2 regions of the Streptomyces sp. NPDC126497 genome follow, and region 1 is predicted to be linked to the other one. Evidence: predicted binding sites of a transcription regulator. Region 1 holds the regulator's gene; the other holds the start of a gene.
What was found. The regulator HspR, encoded in region 1, represses chaperone genes until heat shock. The targets are predictions, from matches to a motif close to TTGAGNNNNNNNNNCTCAA.
Positions count from the first base shown of each region.

Region 1 (10,259 bases):
GAAGGCCATGTTCAGCGCGGCGACGTTCTCCATGCCGAGTTCCTGGAACAGCGGCTCGTTGCCCAGGCGGCGGGCGGAGTCGCCGGTGCACTTCTCGTCGCCGCCCATGATGGCGAACTTCACGCCCGCGATGTGCAGCAGCTCCGCGAAGGCCTTGGTGGTCTTCTTGGCGCGGTCCTCCAGGGCGCCGGCGCAGCCGACCCAGTACAGGTACTCGACCTCGGAGAGGTCCTCGAGGTCCTTGCCGACGACCGGGACCTCGAAGTCGACCTCCTTGGTCCACTCCAGGCGCTGCTTCTTCGCCAGGCCCCAGGGGTTGCCCTTCTTCTCCAGGTTCTTGAGCATCGTGCCCGCCTCGGAGGGGAACGCGGACTCGATCATCACCTGGTAGCGGCGCATGTCGACGATGTGGTCGACGTGCTCGATGTCCACCGGGCACTGCTCGACGCAGGCGCCGCAGGTGGTGCAGGACCACAGCACGTCCGGGTCGATGACGCCGTTGTCCTCGGCGGTGCCGATCAGCGGGCGCTCGGCCTCCGCGAGCGCGGCGGCCGGCACACCGGCCAGCTGCTCCGCGGACGCCTTCTCCTCGCCCTCCATGGTCTTGCCGCCGCCGGCCAGCAGGTAGGGGGCCTTGGCGTGCGCGTGGTCGCGCAGCGACATGATCAGCAGCTTCGGGGACAGCGGCTTGCCGGTGTTCCAGGCCGGGCACTGCGACTGGCAGCGGCCGCACTCGGTGCAGGTGGAGAAGTCCAGCAGGCCCTTCCAGGAGAACTGCTCGACCTGGGAGACGCCGAAGACGTCGTCGTCACCGGGATCGGTGAAGTCGATCGGCCTGCCGCCGGAGGTCATCGGCTGCAGCGCGCCCAGCGCGACCCCGCCGTCCGCCTCCCGCTTGAACCAGATGTTCGGGAAGGCCAGGAACCGGTGCCAGGCCACACCCATGTTGGTGTTGAGCGAGACCACGATCATCCAGACGAACGAGGTCCCGATCTTGATCATGGCGACCAGGTAGACCAGGTTCTGCAGCGTGGCGACCGACAGGCCCTTGAAGGCCAGGACCAGCGGGTACGAGGCGAAGTAGGCGGCCTCGTAGTGGTCCACGTGGTGCAGCGCGCCCTCCAGGCCGCGCAGCACGTAGATGGCCAGGCCGATGGTGAGGATGACGTACTCGACGAAGTACGCCTGGCCCGCCTTGGAGCCGGCGAAGCGGGACTTGCGGCCCGGGCGCGACGGCAGGCTCAGCAGGCGGATGACGATGAGCACGGCGATGCCGAGCACGGTCATCACGCCGATGAACTCGATGTAGAGCTCGAACGGCAGGAAGCCGCCGATGACCGGGAGCACCCAGTCGGCCTGGAAGAGCTGGCCGAACGCCTGGGCGAGGGTCGGCGGCAGCGTCAGGAAGCCGATCGCGACGAACCAGTGGGCGATGCCGACGACGCCCCACCGGTTCATGCGGGTGTGGCCGAGGAACTCCCGCACCAGGGTCACACTGCGCTGGTAGGGGTTGTCGGTCCGGGCGCCGGCCGGGACCGGCTGGCCCAGCTTGAAGTACCGGACGAACTGGCCGATCGCGCGTGCGAGCAGCGCAACGCCGACCACGGTCAGGACCAGCGACACGATGATCGCGGCGAGTTGCATGAGGGCTCCTCGGGCCTGCGAGGGGTTTGAGGGGATGTGCGGAACGTCGACGGGGTCTCCGGTAAGGCTGCCCCGACATTACTAAGCGGTAACTTATGTAGTCCGTTCGAGACTACCCCCATCCCCGGCCGCACTGTAGCCGGGCGCGGGGTGATCTGAATCGCTCAGGGTCGCCTACGGAGGCGTCCCGGGGTGTCCCGAAGGGCGTCCGGGATCCCCTCGTGTTATTCGCGATAAATCGGCCCATACGCCCCTAACTTATATCCGTGCTCTACGGGATCGTCGCCGCCGCCACCGCCCTGCTGTTCTCCGCCCTCCTCGCGGAGCTGCTGCGGGTCCCCGCCCTGCGCCTGGGAATCCTGGACCGCAGACGCCGCTGGGCGCTGCCGCTGTCCGGGGGAACGGCCGTCGTGCTCGCGACCGTGCTGGTGGCGGGGGTCGGCGACCGGGCGGGACACGCCCCGCTCGGCACCGGGGTCGGGCGGCTGCTGGCCGCCGGGGTCTGGGTCGGCGTCCTCGGGCTGGCCGCCGACGTGTGGCGGCTGCGGTGGTGGGTCCCGCTCGCCGGTACGGCCGTGGCGGCGGCGCTCGTCGTGCCGTACGCGGAGACCGGGGTGCCGGCGGGCGTGCTCGCCGTGGGGTGGGTCGTGGCGGTCACCGCCGCCTTCCGGGGGCTCGACCACGCCGACGGGCTGGCCGGCACCGTGGGGGTGGTGACCGCGTTCGGGACGGCGGCCTGTGCGGCGGCCGAGCTGATGGACGGGATCGCGCTGCTGCTGAGCGTGCTGGCCGCCGCGCTCGCCGGGTTCCTGCTGCACAACTGGCACCCCGCGCGGTCCGGGCTCGGCGCCGGCGGCTCGCTGTTCGCCGGGTTCGTGGTGGCCGCGGCGGCGGTGTTCGTGCGGGCCGGCCAGGGGACCGGGGCCGGCGCCGGGGTGCTGTTCGCCCTGACGGCCGTGGTGTGCGCCGACGCCGTCCTGGTGGTCCTCGCGCGACGGCTGTCCCGGTGGCCCGTGACGCGCGGCCGGCCGGACCACCTCGGGCACCGGCTGCGCCGGCTCGGACTCGCTCCCCGCGCGGTGACCGTCCTGCTCGGCGTGGCGTCGCTGGGCGGGGTACTCGTGGGAGTGGCCGCGCACACCGGACGGGTCTCCGGGGGTGCGACGGTCTGGGTGGCGGCGGTGGCCGCGGTGGTCGTCCTCGCGCTCCTGCGCCTTCCCGTCCCTCCTGTTTTTCACCCTCGCCAGCGATCTTCCGAGGCGTCGCCGCAGGTCACGGACCGGTTGCGTGTAAGGAGTGGATGAGAGTTGAGCCTGCTCGACTCAGCTCTGTTGACCCTGCGCCGGGTGTCAGGCATGCTTGAGTCCGTTCCACTCAAGTCATGGAGGAATCGAAATGGCACGTGCGGTCGGCATCGACCTGGGCACGACTAACTCCGTCGTCAGCGTTCTGGAGGGCGGCGAGCCCACCGTCATCACCAACGCCGAGGGCGCCAGGACCACGCCGTCCGTCGTCGCCTTCGCCAAGAACGGCGAGGTGCTGGTCGGCGAGGTGGCCAAGCGCCAGGCCGTCACCAACGTCGACAGGACCATCCGGTCGGTCAAGCGCCACATGGGCACCGACTGGAAGATCAACCTGGACGGCAAGGACTTCAACCCGCAGCAGATCAGCGCCTTCGTGCTGCAGAAGCTGAAGCGTGACGCCGAGGCGTACCTGGGCGAGAAGGTCACGGACGCGGTCATCACCGTCCCGGCGTACTTCAACGACGCCGAGCGCCAGGCCACCAAGGAGGCCGGCGAGATCGCCGGCCTGAACGTGCTGCGCATCGTCAACGAGCCGACGGCCGCCGCCCTGGCGTACGGCCTGGACAAGGACGAGCAGGTCATCCTGGTCTTCGACCTCGGTGGCGGTACGTTCGACGTCTCGCTGCTGGAGATCGGCGACGGCGTCGTCGAGGTGAAGGCCACCAACGGTGACAACAACCTCGGCGGTGACGACTGGGACCAGCGCGTCGTCGACTACCTGGTCAAGCAGTTCCAGTCCGGGCACGGCGTGGACCTGGCCAAGGACAAGATGGCGCTGCAGCGTCTGCGCGAGGCCGCCGAGAAGGCGAAGATCGAGCTGTCCTCGTCCACCGAGACCACGATCAACCTCCCCTACATCACCGCCTCCGCCGAGGGCCCCCTGCACCTCGACGAGAAGCTGACCCGCGCCCAGTTCCAGCAGCTGACCGCGGACCTGCTCGAGCGCTGCAAGACGCCGTTCCACAACGTCGTCAAGGACGCCGGCATCCAGCTGTCCGAGATCGACCACGTGGTCCTCGTCGGCGGTTCCACCCGCATGCCCGCCGTCGCCGAGCTCGTCAAGGAGCTGACCGGCGGCAAGGAGGCCAACAAGGGCGTCAACCCGGACGAGGTCGTCTCGATCGGCGCCGCGCTCCAGGCCGGTGTGCTCAAGGGCGAGGTCAAGGACGTCCTGCTGCTCGACGTCACCCCGCTGTCCCTCGGCATCGAGACCAAGGGCGGCATCATGACCAAGCTGATCGAGCGCAACACCACGATCCCGACCAAGCGCTCCGAGATCTTCACCACGGCCGAGGACAACCAGCCGTCCGTGCAGATCCAGGTCTACCAGGGCGAGCGCGAGATCGCCGCGTACAACAAGAAGCTCGGCATGTTCGAGCTGACCGGTCTGCCCCCGGCGCCGCGCGGCGTCCCGCAGATCGAGGTCTCCTTCGACATCGACGCCAACGGCATCATGCACGTGACCGCGAAGGACCTGGGCACGGGCAAGGAGCAGAAGATGACCGTCACCGGCGGCTCCTCGCTGCCGAAGGACGAGGTCGACCGGATGCGCCAGGAGGCCGAGAAGTACGCGGAGGAGGACCACGCCCGCCGCGAGGCCGCCGAGTCCCGCAACCAGGGCGAGCAGCTCGTCTACCAGACGGAGAAGTTCCTCAGCGACAACGCGGACAAGGTCCCCGGTGACGTCAAGACCGAGGTCGAGACCGCCGTCGCCGAGCTGAAGGAGAAGCTCAAGGGCGAGGACACCGCCGAGATCCGCACCGCCACGGAGAAGGTCGCCGCCGTCTCCCAGAAGCTGGGCCAGGCCATGTACGCCGACGCCCAGGGCGCCCAGGCGGCCGGTGCGTCCGCCGGTGCCGGCGAGGCCAAGGCCGACGACGACGTCGTCGACGCCGAGATCGTCGACGAGGACCGCAAGGACGGTGCGGCGTGACCGAGGAGACCCCGGGCTTCGACGAGCAGTCGCAGCAGCCCGACGTCCCCTCCGAGGAAGCCGAGCCGAAGGCCGCCGCCCAGCCCTCCGAGGAGGAGGGGGCGGCCCCGGCCGGGGACACGGGCCAGGAAGCGGCACTGGTGGCCCAGCTGGACCAGGCGCGCACGGCGCTCAACGAGCGCACGGCGGACCTCCAGCGCCTCCAGGCCGAGTTCCAGAACTACCGGCGCCGGGTCGAGCGTGACCGGATCGCGGTGAAGGAGATCGCCGTGGCGAACCTCCTGAGCGAGCTGCTCCCCGTGCTCGACGACGTCGGCCGCGCGCGGGAACACGGCGAGCTGGTCGGCGGCTTCAAGTCCGTCGCCGAGTCGCTGGAGACGATCATCGCCAAGATGGGTCTGCAGCAGTTCGGCAAGGAGGGCGAGCCCTTCGACCCGACGATCCACGAGGCGCTGATGCACAGTTACGCGCCGGACGTCACCGAGACGACGTGCGTGGCGATCCTGCAGCCGGGGTACCGCATCGGCGAGCGCACCATCCGCCCCGCGCGGGTGGCCGTCGCCGAGCCGCAGCCCGGCGCGCAGACCGTCAAGCCGGCCGAGGAGGGCGCCGAGGCGCAGGACGACTCGGAGAACAAGGAGAGCGGTGGCCCGGACGAGGGCTGACGCGGGAGTCGACGCAGGGAAGGAGGGACGTCGGGGATGAGCACCAAGGACTTCATCGAGAAGGACTTCTACAAGGTCCTCGGCGTCCCCAAGGACGCCACCGAGGCCGAGATCAAGAAGGCGTACCGGAAGCTCGCCCGCGAGTTCCACCCGGACGCCAACAAGGGCAACGCCAAGGCGGAGGAGCGGTTCAAGGAGATCTCCGAGGCGAACGACGTCCTCGGCGACCCCAAGAAGCGCAAGGAGTACGACGAGGCGCGCGCGCTCTTCGGCGCCGGCGGGTTCCGCCCGGGGCCGGGCGCGGGCGGCGGCTCCTTCAACTTCGACCTGGGCGACCTCTTCGGGGGTCAGGCCGGCGGCCAGGCGGGCGGCTTCGGCGGCGGCCTGGGTGACGTCTTCGGGGGCCTGTTCAACCGCGGCGGCGCGGGGACCACGCGTACCCAGCCGCGGCGCGGCCAGGACATCGAGTCCGAGGTGACGCTGAGCTTCACCGAGGCGATCGAGGGCGCGACGGTCCCGCTGCGGATGTCGTCGCAGGCGCCCTGCAAGGCCTGTTCGGGCACCGGCGACAAGAACGGCACACCGCGCGTGTGCCCGACCTGCGTCGGCACCGGCCAGGTGGCGCGGGGCTCGGGCGGCGGCTTCTCGCTCACCGATCCCTGCCCCGACTGCAAGGGACGCGGTCTGATCGCGGAGGAGCCCTGCGAGATCTGCAAGGGCAGCGGCCGCGCCAAGTCCTCGCGGACCATGCAGGTGCGCATCCCCGCGGGCGTCAGCGACGGCCAGCGGATCCGGCTGCGCGGCAAGGGCGCGCCGGGCGAGCGCGGCGGTCCCGCCGGTGATCTGTACGTCGTCGTGCACGTCGGCACCCACCCGGTGTTCGGCCGCAAGGACGACAACCTGACCGTCACCGTGCCCGTCACGTTCGCCGAGGCCGCCCTCGGCGGTGAGGTGCGGGTCCCGACGCTGGGCGGTCCGCCGGTCACGCTGAAGCTGCCGCCGGGCACACCCAACGGGCGCACCATGCGGGCCCGTGGCAAGGGCGCGGTCCGCAAGGACGGCACCCGCGGTGATCTGCTGGTCACCGTGGAGGTGAGTGTTCCCAAGGACGTGTCGGGGAAGGCTCGTGACGCACTGGTGGCGTATCGCGAGGCGACCGCGGACGACGATCCGCGGGCGGAGCTGTTCCAGGCCGCGAAGGGAGCTTGATCTGCATGGACGGCCGTCGACGCAATCCGTATGAACTGACCCAGGACACCCCGGTCTACGTCATCTCGGTGGCGGCCCAGCTCTCCGGTCTGCACCCGCAGACGCTGCGCCAGTACGACCGGCTGGGTCTCGTGTCGCCGGACCGCACGGCCGGCCGGGGCCGCCGTTACTCGGCCCGTGACATCGAGCTGCTCCGTCAGGTGCAGCAGCTGTCACAGGACGAGGGCATCAACCTGGCCGGGATCAAACGCATCATCGAACTGGAGAACCAGGTCGCCGCCCTCCAGGCCCGCGTGGCCGAGCTGGAGGGCGCCCTCGACGGGGCGGCGGCGGCGATGCGCCAGCGCGAGGCCGCGGTGCACGCCTCGTACCGCCGCGACCTGGTGCCGTACCAGGAGGTGCAGCACACCAGCGCGCTGGTGGTGTGGCGGCCCAAGCGGCAGCAGCAGGACTGAGGCGCCGGTCCCGGGGCGCCGCGGGAGGCCCTGAGGTTCACCGAACCTCAGGGCCTCTTGGCTTGTCCGTGCTCGCGTGTGGCTATGGTATGACTGCGCGTCCAGATGATCCTCGCCGGACGTCCGCAGGTCTCTCACGAGCCCGGCGCCCCGTGCCGTGTCCATCTCGTTAAGCGGACGGCCTTGACTCCGGCGGGGGCTGAAGCGTTGGCTTTTCAGTCACATGGGCCGCAAAGCTGTGCCCACGTCCGAAACGCACCTGAAGTGAGCCCTCGCATGCGTCGTATCGCCATATCCGTGGCCGCCACCTCCATGTCCGTCATGCTCGCCGGATGCGGCGTGCTCAACGCGACGGGGAGCAGCGACGAGGCGAGCCCGGGCAAGGGCGACGACGTCACCGTCGGGCTGCTGCTCCCGGAGAAGGCCAACACCCGGTACGAGCAGTTCGACTACCCCATCTTCAAGACGAAGGTGGAGTCGCTCACCAACAAGAAGGGCAAGGTCGAGTACGCCAACGCCGAGGCGGACGCCGGCAAGCAGGCCGACCAGATGCAGCAGATGATCGACGACGAGGTCGACGTCATCGTGCTGGACCCGGTCGACTCGCACGCCATCGCGGACGGCGTGCAGAAGGCCAAGGACGCGGGCATCCCCGTCATCGCCTACGACCGGCTGGCCGAGGGCCCGATCGACGCGTACGTCTCCTTCGACAACGCGCTGGTCGGCGAGGTGCAGGGCCGTTCCCTGCTGGAGTCGCTCGGGAGCGACGGCGGCATCACCGACAAGATCGTGATGATGAACGGCTCGTCGACCGACCCCAACGCCAAGCAGTTCAAGGCGAGCGCGCTCTCCGAGCTCAAGGGCAAGGTGACGATCGCCAAGTCCTACGACACCAAGGACTGGAAGCCGGAGAACGCCCAGGCCAACATGACCGAGGCGATCAACGCGATCGGCGCGGGCGACATCAAGGCGGTCTACTCCGCCAACGACGGCATGGCGGGCGGGATCGTCAAGGCGCTGAAGGCCGCCGGCGTGACCGACCTGCCCCCGATCACCGGCCAGGACGCCGAACTCGCGGCGGTGCAGCGCATCCTCGTCGGCGAGCAGTACATGAGCGTCTACAAGTCCTACCCGGAGGAGGCCGAGAGCGCCGCCGAGATGGCCGTGGCGAAGGTCCAGGGCAAGGACATCCAGTTCGACGCGCTGACCCGCGAGCGGGTGGACAGCCCCACGCACAAGGACATCCCGGCGCAGCTCGTGCCCGTGGTCGCGCTGACGAAGGACAACATCGAGGCCACCGTGATCGCCGACAAGATCTACGACGTCTCGGACATCTGCACCGCGGAGTACAAGGCGGCCTGCGCGGCCGTCAAGCTGAAGTAGCCGCCCCGTCGTTATCCGGCCACGGCGCCGCTCCCCCCGACCGGCGCCGGGCCCCGCCCGTGTTGCACAGCCGGTTGCGGCCGCGCATAGTTGCGCTGCGGAAAGTGGCTGAACCGGGGGTGGGATGGGCGATGGCCGGGCACGGGACGGAGGAGCATCCACACGGTGCCGACCGACTGTGCGAGGCCGGGGATCGCGTGTATTCCCGGGCCGTGCGGTGCGGACGGCTGCCGCGCCGGGACGCGGAGCCGGTGCCCTGCCTGCTGGAGCTCGCCCTGCTGCACCCGGACCCCGACGACATGGACTGGCTGGTGCCGACCGCCCCGCAGGAGGTCATGACCCGGCTGCTGCGCGGGATGTACGACGAGGTGAGCGCGAGTCAGCGCCGGGTCGGCTCGGCCGTCGAGGCCTTCGAGCGGTACGCCGGTCTGGGCCGCCAGGTGTCCGCCTCGCGGTCGTCGGCGGAGGGCCCGGCGATCCGGGTGCTGGACGGACTGGCCCGCATCCAGGCGGCGATGGACGAGGCGACGCAGGCGTGCACCACCGAGGTGCTCACCGTGCAGCCGGGCGGCATCCGGCGTGAGGCGGAGCTGTCGGAGGGACTGCACCGGGCGATGGCGCTGCGCGGCCGGGGCGTGCGCATGCGGGACCTGTACACGCACGTCGCCCGGCACGGGCACGGGCTGCTCAGCTATCTGGAGCTGATGGGCGACGCGGTGGAGGCGCGCACGCTGGACGAGGTGGTCGAGCGGCTGATCCTCTTCGACCGCACGGTCGCGTTCATCCCCGCCAACACCGAGCGCACCATGGCGCTGGAGCTGCGCCACCCGGCGCTGGTGGACTACCTGGGCACGGTCTTCGACCGGCTGTGGCGGCTCGCCATCCCGCTGACCGCCCCGCTGCCCGCCACCGGCATCGAGGGCATCTCGCACCGCGAGCAGTCCATCGCGGCCCTGCTCGCGGAGGGACACCAGGACGCGGTGATCGCGGAACGGCTGGGCATCAGCGTGCGGACCTGCCGGGCCCACATTGCCCGCCTGTCGGAGACGCTGGGCGCGGCCAGCCGTACGCAACTGGGCGTCCGCATCGCCCAGGCCGGCCTGGACGGGGCCCGGGGCCCGGCGGTCACGTCGCCCGGTCGAGGATCCCCGAGCGGGCGATGAGGTAGCCGAGCTGGGCCCTGCTGCCGCTGCCCAGCGTCGCGGCGAGCTTGGCGATGTGCTCGCGCGCGGTGCGCACGTTCATCCCGAGCCGCTCGGCCACGACGGCGTCGGTGTGGCCCTCGACCAGCAGGGCGGCGATGGCCCGCTGGCGGGGGGTGACGCCGTTCAGCGGGGGCTGCCGCACGGCCCGCGGGTACAGGGGCGTGGCGAGGTGCCACAGGCGGTCGAAGACGGTCACCAGGAACCCCACGATGGCCGGGTGGCGGACCTCCAGGGCCGAACTGCGGTCCACGGTGGCCGGGATGAACGCCACCTCCCGGTCGACCACGACGAGACGTTCGGTGATCTCGTCCAGGGTCCGCGCCTCGACGTCGCCCGTCAGCCGTTCGTAGCGGGCGAGGAGCGGGGGCGCGTGGCGCAGGGTGTGCTGGTAGAGGGCGCGGATCCGGCCGCCGCGGTCGAGCAGGGCCTGGTCGCGCCGGAGCGCGGGCTCGTGGAGGGCC
Region 1 is NZ_JBEORT010000023.1:15,626-25,884, reverse strand. It holds gene ABTY20_RS13475 (heterodisulfide reductase-related iron-sulfur binding cluster) at 1-1,644, opposite strand, end outside; gene ABTY20_RS13470 (MraY family glycosyltransferase) at 1,911-2,948, shown strand; gene dnaK (molecular chaperone DnaK) at 3,040-4,881, shown strand; gene grpE (nucleotide exchange factor GrpE) at 4,878-5,546, shown strand; gene dnaJ (molecular chaperone DnaJ) at 5,583-6,755, shown strand; gene ABTY20_RS13450 (heat shock protein transcriptional repressor HspR) at 6,761-7,210, shown strand; gene ABTY20_RS13445 (substrate-binding domain-containing protein) at 7,475-8,593, shown strand; gene ABTY20_RS13440 (helix-turn-helix transcriptional regulator) at 8,725-9,756, shown strand; gene ABTY20_RS13435 (helix-turn-helix transcriptional regulator) at 9,719-10,259, opposite strand, start outside.

Region 2 (10,259 bases), on a different contig from region 1:
CTGGTAGATCTCGTCGACGAGCCATTCGTTGGCACCGAAGGCCGCAGCGGGGTTCTTACCCGCTTGGTCGGTGTCGGTCGAGATGCTCGAGTTACTGGGGGACTGTGGCGACACGGCGTCAACCGCCCTCTTCCGCTTCGCAAGATGATGGACAGCGGAAATAAAGGCTACGCCCCCGAGCGCGAGAAGGTCAGGCCGGGCCCGTTCATCGTCGCGTAAGTCACATCGTGGCGGGTGTTTCGGTGCGTGAAATGGCGGGAAAAAACCGTGGTTTTGATTCCACGGGCCGTCTCGGGGATCGCCAGGTAGGGACCCGGCGCGCAGCTCACGCGGGCCTCTGCCTGATCACACGTGTCCGTCAGTGCGAACACGGATGGACCGTGTGGTTCCACTTCGAACTTTACGTCAACTCGGTGCGGATCACTCTCCCGGAAGAGTGATGAGAATCCGGCAACCCCGCTCGGATTCGGCCACTCCGATCCGTCCGCCGTGCAGATCCACCGCCCAGCGGGCGATCGCGAGCCCGAGACCGGTGCCGCCGTCGCTGCCCGGACCGTGCGGCCGGTTGACGTTGCCCCGGTTGAACCGTTCGAAGACGCGGTGCCACTCGGTCCGCGGAATACCGGGCCCCTCGTCCAGCACCTCCAGCTCCAGCGACTCCGGCCGGTCCCCGCGCCGCGCCCGGACCGTCACCCGGCCGTGCGGCGGGCTGTGCTTGACCGCGTTGTCGATGAGGTTGGCGACGACCTGGTGGATGCGCTCCGGATCGGCGTGCGCGACGAGCTCCGGCGGCGACACGTCGAGGTGCAGATGGACGTCCGTACGGGTGTGGCTGCCCGATCCGGAGGCCATGCCCGCCCGGGCCGAGGCGACCATGTTGGCCTCCTTCAGCACGCCGGACAGGTACGGCCACACCTCGAACCGGCGCTTCTTCAGCGGCACCACGCCGTTGTCCAGGCGGGACAGGTCGAGCAGCGTCTCCACGAGGCGTCCGAGGCGCTCGGTCTGCTTCAGGGCCGTGCGCATCGTCTCGGGATCGGCCTGCGTGACGCCGTCGACGATGTTCTCCAGCACCGCGCGCAGGCCCGCGATGGGGGTGCGCAGCTCGTGCGAGACGTTGGCGACCAGCTCCTTGCGGTGACGGTCCTGGGCCTCCAGCTCGTCGGCCATGACGTTGATGACCTGGGCCAGGTCGCCCAGCTCGTCCCGGCGGTTCTCGCGCACCCGGCGGGTGTAGTCGCCGTGCGAGATGGAACGGGCCACGGCGTTCATGTCGTCCAGCGGCGCGGTGAGCGAGTGCGCCACGAACTGCGTGATGAGCAGGGTGGCGATCATCGAGAAGATCGTGATGAAGCGCAGTTCCGTCTTGGTGTGCACGGCGATCACCGAAAGACCCGTGGTGATCAGGACCGAGACGACGACCAGCGCACCGAGTTTGGTCTGGATCGAGAACGGGCGCACGCCGCTGCGGGACCGCCGCGCTCCGGGGCCCCCGCGTCCGGCCGGACCGTCGCTCATGGCGTCGGAGTCTCCAGGGCGTAGCCCACGCCGTGCACGGTGCGGATGCGCTCGGCGCCGATCTTCCGGCGCAGCGCCTTGATGTGGCTGTCCACCGTCCGGGTACCGGAGGCGTCCGCCCAGTCCCAGACCTCGGCCAGCAGCTGCTCGCGGGAGAGCACCGCGCGGGGGGTGTTCGCCAGGCACACCAGGAGGTCGAACTCGGTGGGCGTCAGGTGGACGTCCTCGCTGCGCACCCGCACCCTGCGCTGCGCGTGGTCGATCTCCAGTTCGCCCAGGCGCAATATGCCGCTGCGCGGGGTCGTCGCCGCGAGGGCCGCCCGCTCCATGCGGCGCAGCAGCACGTGCACGCGTGCCGCGAGCTCCCGCATGGAGAAGGGCTTCGTCATGTAGTCGTCGGCGCCGACGCCCAGCCCGACCAGCATGTCGGTCTCGTCGTCCCGCGCGGTGAGCATCAGCACCGGCACCGGCCGCTGGGCCTGCACGCGCCGGCAGACCTCCAGGCCGTCGAAGCCCGGCAGCATGATGTCGAGGATCAGCAGATCGGGCTGCCAGGCCTCCGCCGTGTCCACCGCGGACGGACCGTCGCCCGCCGTTTGCACCAGGAATCCCTCGGCGCGCAGGCGCGTCGCGATGGCGTCCACGATCGTCGCATCGTCCTCGACCACCAGGACCCGGCGCTGGGCGCCGGGGGCGGTCGTGGCCGTGCCGTTGTGGGAGGTCTGTGTCTGCTCCATCGCGCGCCCCTGAGGTGTGCTTTTTCCGGAATCCGTGGGGTGATCCGTCGTCTGCGCATCACTGCGATTGACGCTTGAATGATCCGCGTCAGGGCAGCAGCGTACGGGGATGCACCGCGGCTTTGCTATCCAGGGCGGACGCCGAGGTGCACGACGTCCGGAACGCCCCGGGCAACGGGGACCTCTTCGGTACGCACCTGCCGGAATCCGGCATTCCGCAAGGTTCCCTCGAATTCCGGGGAGGGCTTCGCCGACCACACGGCGAGCACCCCGCCGGCCTTCAACGCCCTTGCGCAGGCAGCCAGTCCGGCCGGTGTGTAAAGCCCGTCGTTGTCCTCGGTGACAGTCCAGTCGGGCCCGTTGTCGATGTCGAGGCAGAGCGCGTCGAACGTGTCGGACGTCTCATCGAGGTAACGGAGGAGGTCCATTTCGACGATCTCCGTGCGCGGGTCGGCGAGGGCCCGTGAGGAGAGCGCGGCGAGCGGCCCCGCGCGGTGCCACTCGATGATCGCCGGTTCGCGTTCCACCACGGTGATGCGCCCCCAGCGGGACTGCCCGGCGGCGTGTGCGAGCGAGAAGCCCACCCCGAGGCCGCCGATCAGGACGCGCGGCTCCGCCGCGCGCGCGTCGAGGGCGGCCAGCGCGGCGTCGACCAGCCGCCGTTCCGAACGGCCGTCGGAGGTGTCCATCAGGAAGCAGCCGTTGGCGATGATCTGCAGGAGGTCGCCGTGCCGGCGCAGCACGACCTCGCCGTACGGGCCCTCGCGGCGGTCCAGGACCTCGGGGAGCGGTGGGCGGGTGGTGGTCGACGGTGCGTGGGTGCGTTCCGGCATGGATGGGGGAGCCTTCCGGGCCGTGGCGGGCGCGTTTCCTCGGGCGGGGAGAAGGGGTGGTGTCGCGTCGAGTGCGTGACCTTCCGTCATGGGGCCTTCCGTGGTGGTGACCGGGTGGACCTGGTGGACCGCGGAAGGCGGGGGCGCCGTTCGTGGTGCCGGGCCCCCGGGGGATCGCGATCCGCACCCGATTCAAGCATCCGGTCGGCGGGGGCGAGGGGGCGTTGCGCGGGGTCGGGACCCTCCCGGGCGGTGTGGCGCGCCGGGCGTCCCCCGGGCGAAGGGCGAACACGTCCGGGGGACCGTCGGCCTCTCCGGGCCCGTCCACTCCGGTGCCTGGGGGAGGTCTCACTCGTTCAGGTGAGGGACTGGTCGTTCCGCTGCCCGGGGAGGAGCTCGGACCCCGGCCCTCGGGGGCACGCGGAGCACCTGCCGCGGGTGCGGCTCCGGAGACCCTTCTGGCGCGGGGTGATCGAGGAGATCGTGAGCGGCGCCGCCCGGCCGGATCGGCCGGCTGCCGACGGCGCGCGGTCGGCGGCGGCCCTCACCCGGTGCCGCCGCCGGGAAGGCGCTCCGCGCCCCGCGGGACCGCCCGCGGAATGACGCCGCGGAGCGAAGGGTTCCCTGTCACAGGGGCGCCCGGAGGATGATCGCTCAGAGCGAACACGCTGTGGGGAACATTCGGTGGATCACAAGCATTGAGTCGGCATAACTCAACTTGACTGCCGAAGGGGAGATCATGGCTGCTGAGTCCGCATCGCTCGCCCTGCCCGTGCTGCCGCTCGACGACGAGGTCGTGCTGCCCGGGATGGTGGTTCCGCTGGACCTGAGCGATTCCGAGGTGCGCGCCGCGGTGGAGGCCGCCCAGGCCGCCGCCCGGACCGAGCCGGGGAAGCCCAGGGTGCTGCTGGTGCCACGCGTCGACGGGACCTACGCCGGCACCGGTGTGCTGGGCACGGTCGAGCAGGTCGGCCGGCTGGCCGACGGCGATCCGGGCGCCCTGATCCGCGGCCGGGGCCGCGTGCGGATCGGCGCCGGGACCACCGGGCCGGGCGCGGCGCTGTGGGTGGAGGGCACCCGCATCGACGAGAACGTGCCCGAGCCGCTGCCGGGACACGTGACCGAACTGGTCAAGGAGTACAAGGCGCTCGCCACCGCCTGGCTGCGCAAGCGCGGCGCCTGGCAGGTCGTCGACCGCGTCCAGGCCATCGACGACGTCTCCGCGCTCGCCGACAACTCCGGCTACTCGCCGTTCCTGACCACCGAGCAGAAGGTCGCCCTGCTGGAGACCACCGACCCGGTGGCCCGCCTGAAGCTCGCCACCCAGCAGCTGCGCGACCACCTCGCCGAGCAGGACGTCGCCGAGACCATCGCCAAGGACGTCCAGGAGGGCGTCGACAAGCAGCAGCGCGAGTTCCTGCTGCGCCGCCAGCTCGAAGCCGTGCGCAAGGAGCTGCGTGAGCTCAACGGCGAGAAGGAGGGCGAGGAGTCCGACGACTACCGCGCCCGCGTGGAGGCCGCCGACCTGCCGGAGAAGGTGCGCGAGGCGGCGCTCAAGGAGGTCGACAAGCTGGAGCGGTCCTCCGACCAGTCGCCCGAGGGCTCGTGGATCCGCACCTGGCTCGACACGGTCCTGGAGATGCCGTGGAACGAGCGCACCGAGGACGCGTACGACATCCAGGGCGCCCAGGCCGTCCTCGACGCCGAGCACGCGGGCCTGGCGGACGTGAAGGAACGGATCACCGAGTACCTGGCGGTGCGCAAGCGGCGCAGCGACCGGGGTCTGGGCGTGGTCGGGGGACGGCGCGGCGGCGCCGTGCTCGCCCTCGTCGGCCCGCCCGGCGTCGGCAAGACCAGCCTCGGCGAGTCCGTCGCCCACGCGATGGGCCGGAAGTTCGTCCGCGTCGCCCTCGGCGGCGTCCGCGACGAGGCCGAGATCCGCGGCCACCGCCGCACCTACGTCGGCGCGCTGCCCGGCCGGATCGTGCGGGCGATCAAGGAGGCCGGCTCGATGAACCCGGTCGTCCTGCTCGACGAGATCGACAAGGTGGGCTCGGACTTCCGCGGCGACCCGGCGGCCGCCCTGCTGGAGGTCCTCGACCCGGCGCAGAACCACACCTTCCGGGACCACTACCTGGAGGTCGAGCTCGACCTGTCGGACGTCGTGTTCCTCGCGACGGCCAACGTGCTGGAAGCCATCCCGGAGGCCCTGCTGGACCGCATGGAGCTGGTCCGCCTCGACGGCTACACCGAGGACGAGAAGGTCGTCATCGCCCGCGACCACCTGCTCCCGCGCCAGCGGGAGCGCGCCGGGCTGGCCGAGGACGAGGTCACGGTCGACGAGGGGGCGCTGCGCAGGCTGGCCGGCGAGTACACCCGCGAGGCCGGCGTGCGCACCCTGGAGCGGTCCATCGCGCGGCTGCTGCGCAAGGTGGCCGCCCAGCACGAACGGGGCGAGCGGGAGCTGCCCTTCACCGTCACCGCGGACGACCTGCGGGACCTGATCGGCCGGCCGCACCACGTGCCCGAGTCCGCCCAGGACCCGGCCGAGCGCCGCACCGCCGTCCCCGGTGTCGCCACCGGGCTCGCGGTGACCGGCGCCGGCGGGGACGTCCTCTACGTCGAGGCGTCCCTGGCCGACCCGGAGACGGGCGCGGCGGGACTGACCCTGACCGGCCAGCTGGGTGACGTGATGAAGGAGTCGGCGCAGATCGCGCTGAGCTTCCTGCGCAGTCACGGCGCCGAGCTGGAGCTGCCGGTCGCCGACCTGAAGGACCGGGGCGTGCACATCCACTTCCCGGCGGGCGCGGTGCCCAAGGACGGCCCGAGCGCGGGCATCACGATGACCACCGCCCTGGCCTCGCTGCTCTCCGGCCGGCTGGTCCGCACCGACGTGGCGATGACCGGCGAGGTGTCGCTGACCGGGCGGGTGCTGCCGATCGGCGGGGTGAAGCAGAAGCTGCTCGCCGCGCACCGCGCGGGGATCACCACCGTGATCGTCCCCAAGCGCAACGAGCCCGACCTGGACGACGTCCCGGCGGAGGTGCTGGACAAGCTCGACGTCCACGCCGTCACCGACGTCCGCCAGGTCCTGGAGCTGGCGCTGTCGCCCGCGACCAGCGGCGCGGCGCCGGAGGTCCCGGTCGCCGTGTGACGGAGCGGCCGGACGGCGAGGCCCGGGTCCCGTGACGGAGGCCCGGGCCTCGCCCGTCGCCGGGACCGGATCAGCCGGCCGCGAAGGCCCGCAGCCGGTCGGGGGTGCCGTTGAAGCGGTCGTGGTCCCCGACCGTCGGGCCGGTCGAGGTGTACTGCCACATCGTGTACGTGCTCCAGCCGGCGGGCAGTTCGCCCGGGGTGGAGGCGTAGCGGGCGATCCACAGCGGCGTGGTGGGGGCGAAGCCCGCGTAGTCGCCGGTGCACTGCTTCCACCAGCTGGTGGCCGTGTAGAGGACGGCGCTGCGGCCGGTGCGCTCCCGGTACCGGTCCAGGAAGTCGCGGATCCAGCTCACCATCGCGCTCTGCGACTTGCCGTAGCAGGCGTCGCCGTAGGGGTTCCACTCGATGTCGAGCACGCCCGGCAGGGTCCGCCCGTCGGCCGACCAGCCGCCGCCCCGGCTGACGAAGTAGTCGGCCTGGGCGGCGCCGCTCGCGGTGTCGGGCGTGCCGAAGTGGTAGGCGCCGCGGACCATGCCGACGTCGTAGGAGCCGTCGTACTGCTGGGAGTGGTACGGGTTGGTGTAGTACGTCCCCTCCGTGGCCTTGGCGTAGGCCCACCGGACGCCGCTGTTCCACAGGGTCGTCCAGGCGACGTCGCCCTGGTGGCTGGAGACGTCCACCCCCTCCGTATGGGCGGTGCGGACGGTGGGGAGACCGCCGCCGCCGTCGTCGTGGGCGAGCACGCCCACGCCCATGTGGGCGGAGCCGCGCGGAGGGGCGCCGGGGGAGGAGGCGGCCGCGGCGGCCGTGTGGGGGAGCGAGAGCACCGCGAGCAGGACCGCGGTCGCGAGCGCGCGTATGCGGAGGAGGCCGGATCTGTGCACAGGCATGACGCATCTCCGAAAGGTCGGTGGGGGGCGAACCCGGAAGGTGACCCGTATCCCCTGTGGGGGCATGCCGCGCGGTCGCCCGGTGGGGAGACCGCGCACGTGGACCACGACGGGGCGGGTGCCCGCGCGCCGCCATTGGTCCACGCCTGCGAAATACTGGTGGAGCCGCGGCGACGTCGCCACTTGGCGGAAGAGTCTCGGAACCGGAAAACCGAAGCAGGGACAGACGTGCACGAAGACGGAAACGGCGGTGCGGAGCGCGCCTCCTCCCCGGAGTCCGCGCCGGGTGTGGAGCAGCCGGGATTCCTCGCGCTGGAACGCGAGTTGACGGTGCTGCTGCGGCGCGCGCGGGCCAGCCAGGGGGAGATGGCCCGGGCGGTCCATCCCGACCTGGAACCGTCCGCGTACGGGCTGCTGGTCCGTCTGGATGAGGGCGGCCGGCAACGGGCCACCGAACTCGCCGCCTACATCGGCGTCGGCAAGGCGACGATGTCGCGTCAGCTGCGCGCGCTGGAGGAGCTCGGCCTGGTCGCCCGCGAGCCGGACCCCGCCGACGGCCGCGCCTGGCTGATCGCCCTCACGCGGGAGGGGCACGACCGGGTCCGCAGGGTCCGCGAGGCCCGCCGCGCCCGCTACGCCGGCCGGCTCGCCGACTGGGACCCCGCCGAGGTCACGGAACTCGCCCGGCTGCTGAACCAGCTGAACCGCGGCATGGAGCACTGAGCCGCGGCAGGCCCTGACGGGGTGACAGCTCCGCGTAGACCACCGTCGCGTCGTCGTGCGTCTTGCCGCGCAGCGGCGGCGTCCGGTCCGCGTCCGTCCGCTCCAGGGCGCGCACGCGCTCCACCAGGGCCCGGGCGCCCTCCTCGCGGACCAGGGCGAGGCAGTCCGTCCAGTCGCCCCGGTGGAACCGCTCCACCCAGCGTGCCGCACCGTCCGTCAGGGCGGCCAGGGCGCGCACCTCGCCGCGCGGCAGCGAACCGGTGACCGCGCGGGAGGCCACCGAGGGGTCCGCCGCCGCCGTGAAGAAACCGCCCTCCCTGTTGCGCAGCGTGCTGTCCACCAGGGCGTGGTCGGCCAGGGCCGAGCGGGGCAGCCGGTCCAGCCGGTCGTCCAGGAGCGGGGTGACCGCCCCGTCGGGGGACTCGACGAGCAGGACCGAGTCGGAGAGCACCAGGTAGTCCACCGAGACCGGTGACCAGCGGGCCAGCACCACCGTTGCCTGCGGCGTGCGAGGGTGAGAAAGGTCACAGGACGTCGCGTGGTCGGCGGCGGTACGCGCGAGGGCCCGGGACAGCAGCCCGGCCAGGGGAACATCCGGGAGGGAAACGGTCAGTTCGGTCAGCGCCCCGCCGAGCCGCGCGGTGAACCAGGGCACGGAATGCAGACAGCCGCCGCCGTCACCCGGTGGTGTGACCCCGTCCAGCACCACGAGCGAACCGCCCTGTCCGGAGGCCGGAAGCCCGACGCTCGCGAAGTCCTCGTTGGGACGGCCGGGATCACCGGGTTCCGAAACCAGCTCCGTACGCATCCCGCCAGTCTGCACGAGCTTTTCACAAGGGCCGCGAAGGGCCCCCGCCGCTCGCCGGATCCCTGCAGCCGTGCAGGTCAGACGCCTGATTTGGGAGGGAATGCAGTGCTCCGGGAAGGCGTGGCGGCGAATATTGCCACCGCCCGCCGCAGACGTCCAACCGGCGTGCCGCGCCGGGCCGCTGCGGGAGGGGGCGGAACTTGCCCCTCAACTCGCCTCCGATGTTCACTCCTTCGAGTGGCGGGTCAGGTGATGCGCATCCACTGTCCACGCTCACTGGGAGGGTCGGGGAGCGATGGGGGCGCCTCGCTGTCCGAGCGCGGTCATGAGCTCGGGGTGAACGCCCGCACCCGTTGACGGAGCGTCACCCGAACCCACGGGTACACGAGTCAGGAATGCGAGCACCGGTGCAGAAGTCGCGGCCTCGTCGCACAGGCAAGCAGACGGCCCCCGCGGGGGACGCGGAGCAGACGCCCAGCGTAGGCAGGGGCCGCCCCACCCACGTACGCAACCGGCTCATCGTCGCCGTGGCCGTGGTGGCCGCCGCGATCGCCGCCGCCGGAGCCCCCTCCGTGGTCGCGGCCTCCGGGGAGCTCAAGGACGCGCAGGACCTGGTGACGCTCGCCGAGCAGACCCAGGACGCCCTCACCCTGGCGCACTCCCTCGCCGACGAGCGCGACGAGGTCGTCCCCTACATCGCGGCCGGCCGCCCCAAGTCCAAGGCGCCCTCCGAGGCGCACAGCGCCCGTGTCGACCGGCAGGTCGAGGAGCTGCGCGCCGACACCGACACGCCGCAGGAACTGCGGGACGGCCTCGACGCCGTCGCGGCCGTGCGCAGGGCGGCGCTCACGGGCAAGAACGGTGCCCTCGAGGCGCACCAGGCGTACTCCGCCGTCATCACGCGGCTGCACCGGCTCGCCGAACAGCTGGCGGAGCGGACCCCGCCCCGCGCGGGCTCCGGCGCCCATGCGTTCACCGAGCTGGACTCCGCCGTCCAGCAGGCCGCCGCCACCCGCGGACTGCTGCTCGCCGCGCTGAACGTGCCGAGCACCACCCGGACCGTGATCGACCCGGTCACCGGCCTGCCGTCCACCGCCACCGGCTCCTCGGAGGCCGACACCGAGCGGCGCGACGCGCTGACCGCCGCCGCGCTCCAGGCCCGGCTGCGCTCCGACGCGGCCCTCGCCGACTTCCACGAGTCCGCGCCCAAGGCCGCTCGCGGGTCCTACGACTCCACCGTCACCGGCCCCGAGGTCGAGTCCGCCGAGAAGTACCTGGCGCGCCTCACCGACGAGCCGGTGCTCTCCGACGACGACCTCGGCACCAGCGTCACCAAGCTGCGGGCCGCGCTCACCGCGCGGATCGAGACGATGCGCGGGGTGGAGTCCGCCCTCTTCGACAAGCGCACCAAGGACCTCGCCCAGCTGCGCGACGACGACGTCACCGCGCTGGAGATCCGGATCGCCGCCCTCGGCGCCCTGATGCTGCTCGCCGTCGGCGTCGCCACCGCGATGGCCCGCACCCTCACGCGTCCGCTGTCGGTGCTGCGCCGGGGCTCCGCCCGCCTCGCCGAGGCGGAGGACCCCGCGAGCCA
Region 2 is NZ_JBEORT010000003.1:72,855-83,113, forward strand. It holds gene ABTY20_RS02725 (multifunctional oxoglutarate decarboxylase/oxoglutarate dehydrogenase thiamine pyrophosphate-binding subunit/dihydrolipoyllysine-residue succinyltransferase subunit) at 1-114, opposite strand, end outside; gene ABTY20_RS02730 (hypothetical protein) at 168-371, opposite strand; gene ABTY20_RS02735 (HAMP domain-containing sensor histidine kinase) at 421-1,518, opposite strand; gene ABTY20_RS02740 (response regulator transcription factor) at 1,515-2,255, opposite strand; gene ABTY20_RS02745 (spermidine synthase family protein) at 2,381-3,088, opposite strand; gene lon (endopeptidase La) at 3,828-6,242, shown strand; gene ABTY20_RS02755 (lysozyme) at 6,313-7,134, opposite strand; gene ABTY20_RS02760 (MarR family winged helix-turn-helix transcriptional regulator) at 7,363-7,857, shown strand; gene ABTY20_RS02765 (protein phosphatase 2C domain-containing protein) at 7,805-8,665, opposite strand; gene ABTY20_RS02770 (sensor histidine kinase) at 9,073-10,259, shown strand, end outside.
Region 2: lon (endopeptidase La) is a predicted target of HspR. The motif match lies at 3,787-3,805, and genes of this name have one in related genera.